Regions from separate parts of the Neisseria brasiliensis genome, predicted to be linked through region 2. Evidence: riboswitches for the same ligand, from Rfam matches in the RefSeq annotation. Region 2 holds a riboswitch; the other holds the start of a gene.

Region 1 (9,199 bases), 140 kb from region 2:
CGTTGGAACAATTGCGCGTATTGTGGTACGGCTTCCCGATTGCGGTGGAAGTCACCGACCACGCACCGGCCGCCGGTGTGGACACGCAGGAAGATTTAGAACGCGTGTTGCAGGTGTTTCAAGCTTGACGTCCTTCCCTCCCTGAAGGGAGGGAATTCCTACGGCGATTTGTGAACGGCATTGAGCCATTCACAAATCGCTTCGGTGGGTTTCTGCTGCTGACCGCCTTACTGCACGGCTCACTTCACAGACGCTACGGGCACGTCCTGCCCTGAAACTTCATTTTACTTTTGCGCTGCCAAAATCTCTTGACCGCGCTTTAACACATTGATTGCACCCACAATATCCGCATTGTTTTGATAGCCACATTGCACACATTCAAAGTTTGCCTGTGTTTGACGGTTATCTTTGGCAGTATGTCCGCAAGCTGGGCAACAACGACTGGTATTTTGTGGCGGAACAGCCACCAAATGCCCACCGCGCCACAACAGCTTATAGTCCAACTGACGGCGAAACTCAAACCAAGACTGGTCTAAAATCGCACGGTTTAAGCTTGATTTGGCAGCAACGTTTTTTCCATGCTGCACGGCGTTGCCTTTAGCGGATTTGGACATATTCGCCACCTGCAAATCTTCCACATACACAATCGCGTGGTTTTGGCTGATTGCGCTGCTGATTTGGTGCAGGTAGTTTTTACGGATATTGCTGATTTTGTGGTGCAAACGGCTGATTTTTGCTTTCAGTTTCTGCCAGTTTTTGCTGAATTTGGTTTTGTGTTTGAACTGTTTTTGCAGTTTTGCTAGTTTGCCTTTCAACGTTTTGAATGCGTTGATTGGCTCAAAAAACTGACCATTGGACAATGTTGCAAATTTGGCAACACCCATATCAATCCCAGTTTCGCCACCGTTTGGCTGCGCGATTTCCTGCTCGGTTTCGGTTTGCATAGATACAAACCATTTACCGCATTTTTGCGATACGGTTACGTTTTTCAGGCTGCCTGAAACGTGTCGGCTGTTGCGATAGCGCACCCAACCGATTTTGGGCAAATAGATACGATTATTTTGCTGCTCCAATTTACAGCCTTGCGGAAAGCGGAAACTGTCTTTTTCGCCTTTGCGTTTGAATTTGGGGAAATCTGCGCGTTTGGCAAAGAAGTTTTTGAATGCGCTTTCCAAGTCTTTCAAACTTTGCTGCAAAACTTGGCTGTGGCAGTCTTTTAGCCAGTCTAATTCTCGTTTCCATTCAGGCAGCAAATTTGCGATTTTGGTGTAGCTAAATTTGAACGAATTATCTTGTTGATATTGTTCGTTTTGATACGCCAAAGCACGATTGAATACGAAACGCGAACAACCGCAAAATTGTTTCATTTTGCGGATTTGCTCGCCGTTTGGCATCAGTTCAAATTTGAATGTTTTGAGTATTAACATGATTTCATGGATAATGGAATTTTTAGCAATTTTACACTTGGTCTATGGAAAAAGAAACTGATTTAAGACGTGGTCGGCACGTTGTTTTTAATCTTCATGTACATTTGGTATTTGTCGCAAAATATCGCCGAAAAGTGTTCACAAAAGAAATTTTGGACGATATGCGCGGTATTTTTGAGAGCGTCTGCACCGATTTTGAAGCGCAACTGGTGGAATTTGACGGCGAAGATGACCATGTTCATTTACTTGTGAACTATCCGCCCAAAGTGTCTATTTCAAAACTGGTGAACAGCTTGAAAGGTGTATCTAGCCGCATGATTAGACAGAAAAATTATCCAAGCATCAAACAAAAATTATGGGGCGGTGCGTTGTGGTCGCCGTCTTATTTTGCAGGTAGCTGTGGTGGTGCGCCGATTACGATTATTCGGCAGTATATTGAACAGCAGAAAACGCCTGATTAACTGAATATCAACGGTTTTAGGACTGCTACGCAGTCCGCGCCTTATATCTCCGCCGTGAACGGCGAAGTTTTACGGCGCAGCCTGATAAATATGAGCAGGCCGTCTGAAAAAACCGTGCGCTTGCCGCAAGCCTTTTCAGACGGCGTGTAAAGTATTATGATAGTAATGTAAAAATCATGAACACAAACAGAGGACAAACCATGAAAGTATTATTGTTGGGTGCACCGGGTGCAGGTAAAGGCACACAGGCGCAATTCATTACCGCCGCTTTTGGCATTCCGCAAATCTCGACCGGCGACATGTTGCGCGCGGCCATCAAAGCCGGCACACCGCTGGGCTTGGAAGCAAAAAAAATCATCGATGAAGGCGGCTTGGTACGCGACGACATCATCATCGGCATGGTTAAAGAACGCATCGCCCAAGACGATTGCAAAGATGGTTTCCTGTTCGACGGTTTTCCACGCACTTTGGCGCAAGCCGAAGCCATGGTTGAGGCCGGCGTGGATTTAGACGCGGTAGTCGAAATCGATGTACCCGACAGCGTGATTGTTGACCGCATGAGCGGCCGCCGCGTGCATTTGCCATCAGGCCGCACTTACCACGTTTCTTACAATCCGCCGAAAGCTGAAGGCAAAGACGACGTAACCGGCGAAGATTTGATCCAACGTGATGACGACAAAGAAGAAACCGTGAAAAAACGCTTGGACGTGTATCACGAGCAAACCGAAGTGCTGGTGGGTTTCTACAGCAAATTGGAAGGCGAACACGCACCGAAATACATTAAAGTTGACGGCACGCAAGCTGTTGAAGCAGTGAAAGAGCAAGTGTTGACTGCATTGGGTAAATAATTTTGCACCCATGAAAAGATAAAAAGGCCGTCTGAAAAATTTCTTTCAGACGGCCTTTTTGTATGGAAAAACTGTTAAAATCCAGATGAACTGATGATAAAGGCCGCTGCGGATGTTGCCGCGCGGCTTGCTTTGATAGGAATCATAATGAACCCGTTAATCACTGATTTTCACCTGCCGCAAACCCGCACGCCGGTGATTGTGGCTTTGGATTTTGCCAACGAAGCCGATACGCTGAATTTTGTGCGCACGCTCGACCCGAGCTTGTGCCAAATCAAAATCGGCAAAGAATTGTTTACCGCAACCGGCCGCCCGTTGGCGGAAAAACTGATTAACCAAGGCTTTAAATTATTTTTGGATTTGAAATACCACGATATTCCGAATACCGTTGCCCAAGCCTGCCGCGTGGCGGCCGATATGGGCGTGTGGATGGTTGATTTGCACGCTTCGGGTGGCCGCCGCATGATGGAAGCTGCAGCAGAAGCCATTGCCAATCATGCGCAAAAACCTTTGTTGATTGGTGTAACCGTATTGACCAGCATGGAACAAAGCGACATGACGGAAATCGGCTTGGACATCGAGCCGGAGCAGCAAGTATTGCGTTTGGCAAAATTAACCCAAAGCTCGGGCTTGGATGGCGTGGTCTGCTCGCCTTTGGAAGCCACGCCGCTGCGCCGTGAGTTGGGCGAAGATTTTGTGTTGGTCACGCCGGGCATCCGCTTGGATATTGCCGGCAACAACGACGACCAACGCCGCATCATGACCCCAGCTCAAGCCTTAGCCGCCGGTTCGACTTATCTGGTGATGGGGCGTCCGGTCACGCAAGCGGCTGACCCGATTGCCGTGTTGCGCGAAGTAAACCGCGTGGCCAATCCGGCGGAATAATTTAAGACGGCCTTAAGATTGGTTATAAACATAAATCATTAAATTGAAAAAATAACCATATCGGCGTGAACGAAAAACCGATTCACGTCATCAAGCAGCATACTCAAATCAGGAATTGATTCAATATGGTACAAAAATTACAAGCAGCAGATGTACAGCAGCGTTTCGCCCAAGCGCGTGTGTTGGTGGTGGGCGATGTTATGCTCGACCGCTATTGGTTCGGCGACGTATCGCGCATTTCGCCTGAAGCGCCTGTGCCGGTGGCTAAAATCAACCAAATCGACCAACGCGCGGGCGGGGCGGCCAATGTGGCGCGCAATATTGCTTCTTTGGGCGGCAAGGCCGGATTATTGTCGGTTACCGGTCATGATGAAGCCGCCGATTCTCTCGATAAGCTGATGCAGCAAGACGGCGTGGAATCTTACTTAATGCGCGACGAACAAATCGCCACCACGGTGAAATTGCGCGTGGTCGCCCGCAATCAGCAATTGATTCGTCTGGATTTTGAAGAATTGCCGCATCACGAAGTACTGGAGCAAGTTAAAACACGTTATCAAGAAGTGTTGCCCGATTACGATGCGGTGATTTTTTCCGATTACGGCAAAGGTGGCCTGACCCACATCGCCGACATGATTGATTGGGCGAAACAGGCGGGCAAAATCGTGTTGATTGACCCGAAAGGCGACGATTACGAAAAATACGCCGGTGCGACCTTGATTACGCCCAACCGCAGTGAATTGAAAGAAGTGGTCGGCAGCTGGCGCAACGAAGACGAGCTGACAGACAAAGCACAACACCTGCGCCGCCATCTCGATTTAACCGCCATTTTGCTGACCCGCAGCGAAGAGGGCATGACGCTGTTTAACGACGGCGAAGCGGTGTACCAGCCGACGCGTGCGCAGGAAGTGTATGACGTGTCCGGCGCGGGCGATACGGTGATTGCCGGTATGGGCTTGGCAATGGCCGCCGGTTTCACCATGCCCGAATCCATGCATTTGGCCAATACCGCCGCCGGTGTGGTGGTAGCGAAATTGGGTACGGCGGTTTGCTCGTTTGATGAGTTACAAGCCGCATTGGCCGACCAATAAACATTGAATATTCAACGATTCAGACGGCCTTGGTTGAATAGGCCGTCTGAAAAACAAAAGGAATTGTTATGACCATCATCGTAACCGGTGCTGCCGGCTTTATCGGCAGTAACATCGTCAAAGCGCTGAATGCACGCGGCATCACCGACATCGTGGCAGTGGATAACCTGACGCGCGGTGAAAAATTCAAAAATCTGGCCGAATGTGAAATCAGCCATTATCTCGACAAACACGAATTCATCCGCCAAGTGCGCGAACATGCCCTGCCTTACGACGACATTCAAGCCGTATTCCACCAGGGCGCGTGTTCCGATACCATGAATCACGACGGCCTGTATATGATGGACAACAACTATCAATACACGCTGGATTTGCTCGATTGGTGCCAAGATGAGCGCATTCCGTTGCTGTATGCGTCTAGCGCGGCGGTGTACGGTAAGGGCGAGATTTTCCGCGAAGAGCGCGAATTGGAAAAGCCGCTGAATGTGTACGGCTATTCAAAATTCCTGTTCGACCAAGTATTGCGCCGCCGCATGGAAGAAGGCTTGACTGCGCAAGTGGTGGGTTTCCGCTATTTCAATGTTTACGGCCAAATGGAGCAACACAAAGGCCGCATGGCTTCGGTGGCATTCCATCATTTCAACCAATACCGTGAAAACGGCTACGTGAACCTGTTCGGCGCCAACGACGGCTACGGCAATGGCGAGCAAACCCGCGATTTCGTCAGCGTGGAAGACGTGGCCAAAGTAAACCTGTTCTTCTTCGATAATCCTGAATTATCCGGCATTTTCAACTTAGGCACCGGCCGCAGCCAGCAATTTAACGACTTGGCCGCCGCCACTGTCAACGCCTGTCGCTCCGCCGAAGGCAAGCCGGAAATGAGCTTGGAAGAATTGGTCAAAGAAGAACTGATTCGCTACATCCCGTTCCCCGACGCATTAAAAGGCAAATACCAAAGCTTTACCCAAGCCGACATCAGCAAGCTGCGTGCAGCCGGCTATAATGAATCTTTCTTTGATGTCAAAGAAGGTGTGAGCCGCTATGTGCAATGGATGCTGGCGAACTTGGTTTAAGCATTGAATTTAATTCAACAGGCCGTCTGAAAAATTTTCAGACGGCCTGTATCTTTTTGAGAAAGGATGGGAACTCACGCAAATCAGGATTTACAATATTTGCAGTTTATGATTTAATTTTCCTTAACCGAAACAGGGGTGCTGCGCCATGCGCAGCTGAGAATTACCCTTATACCACCCGATCAGGATAATACCTGCGTGGGGAGTTTCAGCGAGTTTATTGTTCAGACGGCCTGATTTTATCCATCAGGCCGTCTGAAAGCCCAAACACCGCTCCTGTTTCGTTTTATTCTGATAAACGAGAAACAGGAGCACTTTTTATGGCACTCAAAACCAACGGCAACGAAGCCGCCCAACTCGACCAGCTTTCCCATGATTTGGGCATTCAGTTTGCCTATCCCAATTCCGACAAAGTCTATCTTTCCGGCAGCCGCGCCGACATCCGCGTGCCTTTGCGGGAAATCCGTCAAGATGATACTGTGAGCGACCGCGGCCGTGAGCCGAATCCGCCGATTCCGGTGTACGATACCAGCGGCGCATACGGCGACCCGACCGCTAAAATCGATTTGAAACAAGGCTTGCCTCATATCCGTAGCGCATGGCTGGACGAACGCGGCGACACGGAAATCTTGAGCGGCTTATCCAGCGAATATGGCTTGGAACGAGCCCATGATCCGCAAACCGCGCATCTGCGTTTCAATCAAATTACCCAGCCGCGCCGCGCCAAAGCCGGTAAAAATGTCACGCAAATGCACTATGCGCGCCAAGGCATCATCACGCCGGAAATGGAGTTTGTTGCTTTGCGCGAGCGCATGAAGATGGACGAATTATTCAGACGGCCTGAGTACGCCAAATTAATCAAGCAACACCCCGGCGAAAGTTTCGGCGCCAATCTGCCAACCCATCCTGACCAAATTACGCCTGAATTTGTGCGTCAAGAGATCGCCGCCGGCCGCGCCATCATTCCGGCCAACATCAACCACCCCGAATTGGAACCAATGATTATCGGCCGCAATTTCCGCGTCAAAATCAATGGCAATTTGGGTAATTCGGCGGTAACGTCCAGCCTGACCGAAGAAGTGGAAAAAATGGTGTGGGCGCTGCGCTGGGGTGCGGATACGATTATGGATTTGTCCACCGGTGCGCATATTCACGAAACGCGCGAATGGATTATCCGCAATGCGCCCGTGCCGATTGGTACTGTGCCGATTTATCAGGCTTTGGAGAAAACCGGCGGCATTGCCGAAGATTTAACTTGGGATTTGTTCCGCGATACCTTGATTGAGCAGGCCGAGCAGGGGGTAGATTATTTCACCATTCATGCCGGTGTACTGCTGCGCTATGTGCCGCTGACTGCCGACCGTCTTACTGGTATTGTGTCGCGCGGCGGCTCGATTATGGCGAAATGGTGCTTGGCGCATCATCAGGAAAACTTCCTTTACACGCATTTTGACGAAATTTGCGAAATCATGAAGGCGTATGACGTGTCGTTCAGCTTAGGCGACGGCTTGCGCCCGGGCTGCGTGGCCGATTCCAACGATGCGGCGCAGTTCGGCGAATTGCACACACTGGGTGAATTGACGGCCAAAGCATGGGAACATGATGTGCAGGTGATGATTGAAGGCCCCGGCCATGTGCCGTTACAACGCGTGAAACAAAACATGACCGAAGAATTGCAGCATTGTTTTGAAGCACCGTTTTACACCTTAGGCCCGTTGGTCACCGACATCGCTCCAGCTTACGACCACATCACCTCCGGCATCGGCGCGGCCAATATCGGCTGGTACGGCACGGCCATGCTGTGTTACGTTACCCCGAAAGAGCATTTGGGCTTGCCGGACAAAGAAGACGTGCGCACCGGCATCATTACTTACAAACTTGCTGCCCATGCCGCCGATTTGGCTAAAGGCTGGCCGGGTGCACAAGTGCGGGATAATGCCTTATCCAAAGCCCGTTTTGAATTCCGCTGGCGCGACCAGTTCCGCCTGAGCCTCGACCCCGAACGTGCTGAAAGCTACCACGATGCCACTTTGCCTGCCGAAGGCGCGAAAATCGCCCATTTCTGCTCAATGTGTGGGCCAAAATTCTGCTCAATGAAAATCACGCAGGAAGTGCGTGATTATGCCGCTGCGCAAAAAGGCATGGCGGAAAAAGCGGTGGAATTTGTACAAAAGGGTGCTAAGATTTATAGCTGATAAATAAAATGCCGTCTGAAAGGAATGTGTTTCAGACGGCATTTTATTGCTGTTTAAGGTAAAAGCTTGAGCGAAGATTATTTAAAGGTAATGTCGGAGCTGATTTTCAATTTGATGGAAAGGCCATCTGAAAAATACCGTCATTTATATAGTGTTTTACAGGCAATATGAGACCTTTGCAAAATCCCCATCTTTGGTACATTTCTTCGTTGTGCGCTGCTCGAAAGCTTGCCTATCTTGATGATATGTCTGCGCTTTCTGTGCTGCTATAACTTTGAACTGTACTCAAATCTAGTGTTTTGCAAAGGTCTCAATATATTTAGGGGCTTAGGAAGCAAAATCATCAAAAAACCTGATAAGCTCCTAATATGAAACTAAAAAATAAGTATCAAAAGTTCAGCAAAATTTCAGAGCAGAAATTTAGAGAAATAATTCGCTGTTTCGCTCTTGATTTGACCGCTTCCGATACCGCTAAAATGACCGGCATTAGTGTACGCAGCATCAATCCTATTTTCCTGAAAATCAGACACAGGATTGCCGCTCTGTGCGAACAAAGCTCACCACTGTCCGGTGTGGTCGAATTAGATGAATCTTACTTTGGTGCGCGACGTATCAGGGGTAAGCGCGGTCGCGGAGCGTCAGGTAGAACCATCGTATTTGGCATACTGAAACGCAATGGCGTGGTCTATACGGAAATCGTTCCGGACGCTTCGAAAGCTTCACTCATCAAGGTTATACGCGGCCACATATCCGCTGACAGCGAAATCAATACTGACGGCTGGAAAGCATATGACGGTCTTGTCGATATGGGCTATGAAAGCATTACCGTGTTCATCACGGTTCTAATGAGTTTGCTCGAGGAAAGCAACATATCAATGGTATTGAATCTTTTTGGAGTTATGCTAAGGGGCGTTTGGCTAAATTTCATGGTATTTCCAAAGAGATGTTTTATCTGCATCTCAAAGAAACGGAGTTTAGGTTTAACCACCGGCATGAAGATTTAGGTAAAATATTAATGAAGATGCTTCGAAATAACCCAATTTAATATTTTTGCTTCCTAAGCCCCATATTTATTACAAAACAGCATCCAGAACAACATAACATAAAAGCCGTCTGATTTTTTCAGACGGCTTTTTTATATTGGTTTCCTGAATAAGCAGGAATAAAAATGAGTGGTGGTGCCCGGAGCCGGAATCGAACCGGCACGACCTGTTTAGGGTCG
Region 2 (9,199 bases):
GGTTTGCACGGCTTCTTCTACGGCAAAACCTTTGGCCAATTCGGCGGTAATACAGGCAGAGAAGGTACAACCGGTGCCGTGGGTGTGCGGCGTTGGGAAACGCAGGCTTTCCATTTCCACCACATCATTCGGTGTAAACAGCCAATCGGTGCAGACTTCGCTTTGGCTGTTGTCCAGATGGCCGCCTTTAATCACCACATGCTTCACGCCCGCTTCTTGCAGCAGCCGCGCGGCGCGTTCGGCATCTTGGCGGTTGTCGATTTTCACGCCGGTCAAGGCTTCGGCTTCGGGCAGGTTGGGCGTAAGCACATCGGTGCGCGGCAACAAATGTTTTTTCATTGCTTCCACTGCCGAATTGTGCAGCAAAGAAGCGCCGCCTTTGGCAATCATCACCGGATCGAGCACCATCTGGCCGAAACGGCAACTTTGCAGATTATCCGCCACACATTCGATGATTTCCGCCGTGCCGAGCATACCGAGCTTGAACGCGCGGATGTCGAAATCGTCGGCCACCGCTTTGATTTGCGCGGTGATGATGTCGGTCGGCACGAAATGCACGCCGTGTACGCCCAAGGTATTTTGTGCCGTTACCGCGGTCAGCACACTGGTGCCAAATACGCCGCGCATTTGAAAGGTTTTCAAATCGGCCTGAATGCCCGCGCCGCCGCCCGAATCGGAACCGGCGATGGTTAAACTTTGTACGAATGTTTCTGCCATTTTTATTCTCCTTAAATCGTTCAGACGGCCTTATTAAACATGCCGTCTGAAAAATTGTTTCAAAATATAATCATGCGTTTGTCTGTTCAGACGGCCTCAACACGCGCTTTGTCGGCCAAATCTTGCGCGCTCGTTATGGCTAAGCTGTCGATTAGCTTCACGCCAAACGTGCCGCTTTGGCGTTCATCCAAACCCTGTGCGGCGGCTTCTCCGGCAACGGCGTAAAAGGTGCAAGCGGCTGTGACCGCAGCCAAATCATCGCCCTGCTCCGTTGCCAAAAATGCCGCAATCACAGCACCGAGCAAGCAGCCTGATGCGGTAATCTTCGGAAACAGCGGCGTGTTGTTGTTCACGGCAAATGTCGATTGGCCGTCTGAAACATAATCCGTCTCGCCGCTTACCGCCACAATACATTGATATTTCTGCGCCACCGCTGCCGCAATCTGCGCCGCGTTGACCGCACCTTGCCCCGCATCCACACCTTTGCCCTGCCATGCTTCTCCGGCAATAAAACCAATTTCCGCCGCATTGCCCCGTATCGCTGCAAACTTAATTTTTTCAAGCAAACGCGCCACGGTTTCACGGCGCAACGGCGTCGCGGCCACGCCCACAGGGTCAAGCACCACCGGAATGCCACGCGCATTGGCCGCTTTTCCGGCGGCAAACATCGCCGCGATGGTGGATTGTTCCAATGTGCCGATGTTAATCAGCAAAGCATCGCAAATCGCCGCCATATCCGCCATTTCATCAGGCTCGTTGGCCATAATCGGCGAAGCCCCCGCCGCCAGCAAACCGTTGGCGGTGAAATGCGCGGCCACGGTATTGGTGATGCTGTGCACCAAAGGATTGCGCGCGCGCATGTGGTCAAGATAGGCAAAATTCATGATGGTTTCCTTAACAATCGTTCAGACGGCCTTGAACTTAACGAGGCCATCTGAAACTTTATCCAGACTGAAAAAAGCACAACCCGCCGATGCGCGGGTTGTGCCTTCATAGCAATCAATGCTTGTGATGAGTTTCCTACGCCAGTGCAAACTGTATCAGGTTCACGGGTATATTCTCAGCAGCATTGCAACCGCACCCCGACTCTAATCAATAAAATACCCGGCTATATTAGCTTAGATTATCGTGCCATGGCAATGTTTGGTGCATGGCGGATCAGTACGGTTATTTTCAACATAAACCTCACTTATTTGATCAGCCTTTATCGATTTTAGTTAAATAAACATCCATTATGTTAGCAAACGTTAAAATTTATATTGGGGGCTTAGGAAGCAAAAATATTAAATTGGGTTATTTCGAAGCATCTTCATTAATATTTTACCTAAATCTTCATGCCGGTGGTTAAACCTAAACTCCGTTTCTTTAAGATGCAGATAAAACATCTCTTTGGAAATACCATGAAATTTAGCCAAACGCCCCTTAGCATAACTCCAAAAAGATTCAATACCATTGATATGTTGCTTTCCTCGAGCAAACTCATTGGAACCATGATGGACACGGTAATGCTTCTCATAGCCCATATCGACAAGACCGTCATATGCTTTCCAGCCGTCAGTATTGATTTCACTGTCAGCAGATATGTGACCACGTATGACCTTGATTAGTGAGGCTTTCGAAGCGTCGGGAACGATTTCCGTATAGACCACGCCATTGCGTTTCAGTATGCCAAATACGATGGTTTTACCTGACGCTCCGCGACCGCGCTTACCCCTGATACGTCGCGCACCAAAGTAAGATTCATCTAATTCGACCACACCGGACAGTGGTGAGCTTTGTTCGCACAGAGCAGCAATCCTGTGTCTGATTTTCAGGAAAATAGGATTGATACTGCGTACACTAATGCCGGTCATTTTAGCAGTATCGGAAGCGGTCAAATCAAGAGCGAAACAGCGGATTATTTCTCTAAACTTTTGCTCTGAAATTTTGCTGAACTTTTGATACTTATTTTTTAGTTTCATATTAGGAGCTTATCAGGTTTTTTGATGATTTTGCTTCCTAAGCCCCTATCTTATATGGCACGCCACGATGCAGTGATGCAAGATTTGCAAGATTTGGGGGAGCAACCTGATACCTATAACAAAGCCCTACCACAGGAAATTGGCAATAAAGCCATCGGCTGGCTCTACTGCGCCGAAGGATCTAACTTAGGTGCAGCCTTTCTGTTTAAACACGCGCAAAAACTGGATTACAACGGCGAACACGGCGCACGCCATCTGGCACCACACCCCGACGGCCGCGGCAAACACTGGCGCGAATTTGTCGAGCATTTAAATGCGCTGCCTTTGTCACCAGAAGCAGAAGCAGAAGCCATTCAAGGTGCCAAAGAAGCATTTGAGTTTTATAAAACCGTTTTGCGCAAAACCTTTGGCTTACCCGAAGGCGCAGAAGCACCGGCAGGTTTCCAACCACACCGTCATTAATCAAATTATTGAAGTATCAGGCCGTCTGAATATTCAGACGGCCTGATACTTTTTAAACAGACTCTCAAAGATGCCAACATTGACAAGCCCGATTCGGAAGCGTAGTTTTAAGCCATTGCCACTTGAGGCCGTCTGAAACTTTTCAAAGGACTATCCCATGCAACTCAACGACCCACACTTATTGAAAAACCTGTGTTACATCAACGGCCAATGGTTACCGGCAAAAAGCGGCCAAACCATACTCATCACCAATCCGGCTAATGGGAAAATCGTCGGCGAAGTGCCCGACATGGGCGAACAAGAAGCGCGCGAAGCGGTCGATGCCGCCTATGCCGCGTTGCCCGAATGGTCGGCGCAAACCGCGCAAGAGCGCAGCCGCATTTTGCGCCGCTGGTTTGATTTGATGATGGAACACCAAGACGATTTGGCCATGATTCTGACCATGGAACAAGGCAAGCCTTTGGCCGAAGCGAAAGGCGAAATCGCTTACGGCGCGTCGTATATCGAGTGGTTTGCCGAAGAAGCCAAACGCGTTTATGGCGACACCATTCCGGCGGTATCCGCCGACCAACGCGTGCAGGTCATCCGCCAACCGGTCGGCGTGTGCGCCGCGATTACGCCTTGGAATTTCCCCAACGCCATGATTACGCGCAAAGTCGCGCCCGCGCTGGCCGCCGGCTGCACGTTCGTCATCCGCCCTGCGTCCAAAACGCCGCTTTCTGCGTTAGCGATTATTGAATTGGCCGAACGCGCAGGTATTCCGAAAGGCGTGTTGAACATCATTACCGGCTCATCGCGCGACATCGGCGGCGTGTTGACGCAAGACACACGCGTGCGCAAATTCAGCTTTACCGGCTCGACTGAAATCGGCCGCAAACTGATGGCACAATGCGCCGACAGCGTGAAAAAAATCTCGTTGGAATTGGGTGGCAATGCGCCGTTTATCGTATTGGATGATGCCGAAATCGACGAAGCAGTCAAAGGCGCGGTAGCGAGCAAATTCCGCAATGCCGGACAAACCTGCGTCTGCGCCAACCGCTTTTATGTGCAAGACGGCGTGTATGAAGAATTTGTCGAAAAATTCACCGCCGCCGTGCAAAAACTCACCGTCGGCAACGGCTGGGAAGACGGTACCGACATCGGCCCGCTGATTGATGAAGAAGCGGTGAAAAAAGTCAAAGAATTCATCGATGATGCACAGCAAAAAGGCGGTAAATTATTGTGGGGCGGCGGTTCAGACGGCCTGTTTATGCAGCCTGCCGTATTGCGCGATGCCACGCAGGACATGAAGTTTGCCAAAGAAGAAATCTTCGGCCCGCTCGCGCCGGTGTTCCGTTTCAGCCACGATGAAGAAGCGATCAAATTCGCCAACGACACCGAATTCGGCTTGGCCGCCTATCTCTACAGTCGCGACATCGGCCGTATCACTCACACCCAAGAAGCCTTGGAATACGGCATGGTCGCAGTGAATACCGGCGGTTTATCTAACGTAGCTGCGCCGTTTGGCGGCATCAAACAATCGGGCATCGGCCGCGAAGGCTCGAAATACGGCATGGATGATTATCTGGAAATGAAATACATCGTCACTGCTGGCGTGAGCCGCTAAATATAAACAATCTATTTTTAAGGCCGTCTGAAAACCCAGGTTTCAGACGGCCTTTTGTTATCCAATCAAGCGATTGATTCTACTATATTTATTTCCTATGAAATGATTCCACATAAAGTATTGATAAAAAATAATATAATTTATTTGTTATATAAAGAAATATATGCTAAAAATAAATTACCATGACAAACTTGTTTTGAATCATGGATTAAGCGATTAAAACCATAACAAAAAAGGAGAAAATCATGCGGAACCTTACCCTATTTTTGCTGATTTCCGGTATCGGCTTAACGGCCTGCAGCCCAAACAACACCAGCCAAACCGAGCAAGCGAAGCCAATCGAACCAGCGGCTTCTGCCGTGGCTACCGCGCCCGAAGCTGTCAAAGCTTCCGCACCCGCTGCACCGGCCAAAACCGAAACCATCAAAGTGACCTTGGTTGATGTCAAAACCATTCCGGAAGGCGCTGAAGGCGATGCCATTCGCGATGGTTTGGATATTGCCACCCGCACCGCTCTGCGCGTTCCCGACCACGTCGGCAACCACTTAAACTGCACCAGTTGCCACTTGGGCAACGGCTCTACGCCTTACGCCGCACCGTGGAACGGCGTACCGGCCTTGTTCCCACTATACCGCGCACGCAGCGGCAAAGTGGACACCATCGAAGAGCGCATCAATGGCTGCTTTATGCGCTCGATGAACGGCAAACCTTTGGCAGACGACAGCACCGAAATGCGCAATCTGATTGCCTACATGACTTGGCTTTCTAAAGACATCCCGCCCGGACACAGCCCCGAAGGCCGCGGCTTTGTTGAAATCGATAAAAATTTGGTGCCAAACCGTGTCAACGGTAAAGCCATTTTTGAACAAAAATGCGTGGTTTGTCACGGCGAACAAGGCGAAGGCATGTTGCAGCCGGGTAACAGCGGCTATATCTACCCTGCCGTTGCCGGTAAAAATTCCTTCAACGACGGCGCCGGCATGGCGCGCACATACACTGCCGCCGCGTTTATCAAAGGCAATATGCCGTTTGGCCAACCCAACAGCCTGACCGACCAAGAAGCGGTTGACGTAGCCGATTTCATGAGCCACATGGATCGACCGGTGTTTGCCCACAAACACAAAGACTGGCCAAAAGGCGATGCGCCAAAAGATGTACGCCGTTGATTGGATGTTGAAACAAGATTGAACACTTGTCAGCATCTCGGATATCAGCATAGCTTAAAGCCCACTCACAGCCATATGCCAAATCCGAAAGATGTATCAAGCTTTCAGGCCGTCTGAAAATCCAGTTTTCAGACGGCCTCTGCGTATTCAAGCATTGAATCTTTAAGCGTTTTTTTGTACAATTGCGCGTCTTTTATTATTCAACAGGCCGTCTGAAGCACGGCCTGAAATTTTTAGAAAAATCATTATGTCGAATATCCCCGAACAAGTGCGCCACCGCCGCACTTTTGCCATCATTTCCCACCCCGATGCGGGTAAAACCACGCTAACCGAAAAGCTGTTGTTGTTCTCAGGTGCGATTCAAAGCGCCGGTACAGTGAAAGGCAAGAAAACCGGCAAATTCGCCACCTCCGACTGGATGGACATCGAAAAACAACGCGGCATTTCCGTGGCCTCATCGGTGATGCAGTTCGACTACAACGACCACACCGTCAACCTGCTCGACACCCCAGGCCACCAAGACTTCTCGGAAGATACCTACCGCGTATTGACCGCGGTTGACAGTGCCTTGATGGTAATTGATGCCGCCAAAGGCGTGGAAGCACAAACGATTAAACTCTTAAACGTCTGCCGCCTGCGCAACACGCCGATTGTCACGTTTATGAACAAATACGACCGTGAAGTGCGCGATTCGTTGGAATTGCTCGACGAGGTGGAAAACATCTTAAAAATTCGCTGTGCACCCGTGACTTGGCCGATCGGCATGGGCAAAAACTTCAAAGGCGTGTATCACATTCTGAATGACGAAGTGTATCTGTTCGAAGCCGGCGGCGAGCGTTTGCCGCACGAATTCGACGTGATTAAAGGCATCGACAACCCTGAGCTGGAAAGCCGTTTTCCTTTGGAAATCCAACAGTTGCGCGATGAAATCGAATTGGTGCAAGCCGCGTCTAACGAGTTTGATTTGGAAGAATTTTTGGCGGGCGAACTCACGCCGGTATTCTTCGGCTCGGCGATCAACAATTTCGGCATCCAAGAAATCTTAAATTCCTTAATCGACTGGGCGCCCGCACCGCAAGGCCGCGATGCCACCGTGCGCGTGGTTGAACCGACCGAAGAAAAATTCTCCGGTTTCGTGTTTAAAATTCAAGCCAATATGGACCCGAAACACCGCGACCGTATCGCCTTTTTGCGCGTATGCTCCGGCAAATTCGAGCGCGGCATGAAGATGAAACACCTGCGCATCAACCGCGACATCGCCGCCTCCAGCGTGGTGACGTTTATGTCGCACGACCGCGAATTGGTCGAAGAAGCCTACGCCGGCGACATCATCGGTATCCCGAACCACGGCAATATCCAAATCGGCGACAGCTTTTCCGAAGGCGAGCAGCTGGCGTTTACCGGCATTCCGTTTTTCGCGCCGGAATTGTTCCGCAGCGTACGCATTAAAAACCCGCTTAAAATCAAGCAACTGCAAAAAGGCTTGCAGCAGCTTGGCGAAGAAGGCGCGGTGCAGGTATTCAAACCGCAATCGGGCGCGGATTTGATTTTGGGTGCAGTCGGCGTGTTGCAGTTTGAAGTCGTCACCTCACGCTTGGCCGCCGAATACGGCGTAGAAGCCGTGTTCGACAACGCATCGATTTGGTCGGCGCGCTGGGTATCGTGCGACGACAAGAAAAAACTGGCCGAATTTGAAAAAGCCAACGCGGGAAACTTGGCCATCGATGCCGGCGGCAACCTCGCCTACCTCGCACCCAACCGCGTGAATCTTGGCTTGACCCAAGAGCGCTGGCCGGACATTGTGTTCCACGAAACACGCGAACATGCGGTGAATTTGAACGCTTGATGAGATAAATATAAGCAAGGCCGTCTGAAACAAAATGTTTCAGACGGCCTTTTCTTGATGCCAACTTACACCCACAAATCCCAAGCAAATTTGCCGATAATCAACACCAGCAAACACATAAAACCATAGCGCAGAAACTTGGTGCCGCCGCGTATTACCAACCGCGCGCCAATGATGCCGCCGCACAAATTTGCTATGGCCAACGTAACTGCCCATGCCCACACCACGTGACCATGCGGCACAAAAAATGTCAGCGCGGCAAAATTGGTGGTGGTGTTAATGACCTTGCCCGAAGCATTAGCAGTGAGAAAATCATAGCCGTAAAAACGCACGAAAATAAACGCCAACAGGCTGCCTGTACCCGGCCCGAAAATACCGTCATAAAAACCGATTAATGCGCCAAAAAACAAGCCCCATAAGGTTTCTTTGCGCGTGAGTTTGGCGGTGCGCTGGATTTGACCTAAATCTTTCTTCAAAAAAGTATAAATACACATCACAATCATGATGACCAGCATAATCGGCTTCATGTATTCGGTCGGGAAAAACGCCACCGATTTGGCGCCCAAATACGAAGCGATAAACGCCAACATCGCCGCCGGCAACAGCATTTTCCACGGCACGGGAATTTTGCGCACATATTGCCATGTCGCGGTGACTGTACCGGAAAACGATGCCACTTTACCCACACCCAACACGGTCGGCACCGGCGTGCCCGGCAGGATATTAAACAATCCGAGAATTTGCAGCAGACCGCCGCCTCCGACTGCCGCATCCATCAATCCGGCCAAAAAACCAATAATAATCAAAAAGTAAAACGTCGTTTCCATCAACAGGCAGTCTGAGACCTTTGCAAAACCCTACCTACCATCAAAAAAGCTTACCTAGGTTACTAAGTAAGCTTTTTTTCAACATAAAATCCCCAATCATTACCTAAAATTCCCTATTCTCGGGCACATTTCCCCCTTTTCACGCGGCAGCAGACACACGAAGCCTGTTGGCAGCCTTCAGCAGGTTGATACAAATCGCTTTCAAATGACTTTGCGCAGTCACTTTCAATAAGCCGAAGTAAGCCGCACGGTGGTAGCGGAATTTACGGTGTAGCGTACCAAAGCTCTGTTCCACCACATAACGCGTTTTCGACAATTGCTTATTTCTTGCCTTATCTTCTTCAGTTAACGGATGACCCCGGTGCGCCTTACGCATAATGCCGTCTGAAAGTCCTTTTTGTTGCAGTAAGGCTCGATTGGCTTTACTGTCATATCCTTTGTCAGCATAAACCTTGGTGCCTTCGGCAATATCTTGCAGCAACGGTTCAAAGTGATTGCATTCGTGTTCGTTGGCCGGACTGATGTGCAGTTTCTCGATATAGCCTTCATGGTCGGTACGAGTATGTTGTTTATAACCGAGTTTGAACTTACCGTCCTTCTTCACCCAGCGGGCA

The links. Region 2 has a riboswitch for thiamine pyrophosphate ahead of thiM (hydroxyethylthiazole kinase). Riboswitches for the same ligand answer to the same signal wherever they lie in the genome.
Region 1: it holds a riboswitch for thiamine pyrophosphate, as region 2 does, so the genes downstream of both, thiC (phosphomethylpyrimidine synthase ThiC) here and thiM (hydroxyethylthiazole kinase) in region 2, are expected to answer to the same signal.

Annotation. Positions count from the first base shown of each region.
Region 1 covers NZ_CP046027.1:226,711-235,909, reverse strand. The annotation lists gene kdsB (3-deoxy-manno-octulosonate cytidylyltransferase) at 1-128, shown strand, start outside; gene GJV52_RS01320 (RNA-guided endonuclease InsQ/TnpB family protein) at 285-1,427, opposite strand; gene tnpA (IS200/IS605 family transposase) at 1,472-1,888, shown strand; gene adk (adenylate kinase) at 2,089-2,736, shown strand; gene pyrF (orotidine-5'-phosphate decarboxylase) at 2,884-3,621, shown strand; gene rfaE1 (D-glycero-beta-D-manno-heptose-7-phosphate kinase) at 3,747-4,709, shown strand; gene rfaD (ADP-glyceromanno-heptose 6-epimerase) at 4,778-5,782, shown strand; TPP riboswitch at 5,907-6,004, shown strand; gene thiC (phosphomethylpyrimidine synthase ThiC) at 6,103-7,977, shown strand; partial or broken gene GJV52_RS01285 (IS1595-like element ISNme3 family transposase) at 8,346-9,022, shown strand; tRNA gene GJV52_RS01280 (tRNA-Leu) at 9,154-9,199, opposite strand, start outside.
Region 2 covers NZ_CP046027.1:362,318-371,516, forward strand. The annotation lists gene thiD (bifunctional hydroxymethylpyrimidine kinase/phosphomethylpyrimidine kinase) at 1-717, opposite strand, end outside; gene thiM (hydroxyethylthiazole kinase) at 804-1,601, opposite strand; TPP riboswitch at 1,718-1,812, opposite strand; gene GJV52_RS01960 (IS1595-like element ISNme3 family transposase) at 2,001-2,678, opposite strand; partial or broken gene GJV52_RS01965 (biliverdin-producing heme oxygenase) at 2,724-3,140, shown strand; gene GJV52_RS01970 (NAD-dependent succinate-semialdehyde dehydrogenase) at 3,298-4,746, shown strand; gene GJV52_RS01975 (c-type cytochrome) at 4,992-5,912, shown strand; gene GJV52_RS01980 (peptide chain release factor 3) at 6,160-7,758, shown strand; gene GJV52_RS01985 (sulfite exporter TauE/SafE family protein) at 7,824-8,585, opposite strand; gene GJV52_RS01990 (IS5 family transposase) at 8,725-9,199, opposite strand, start outside.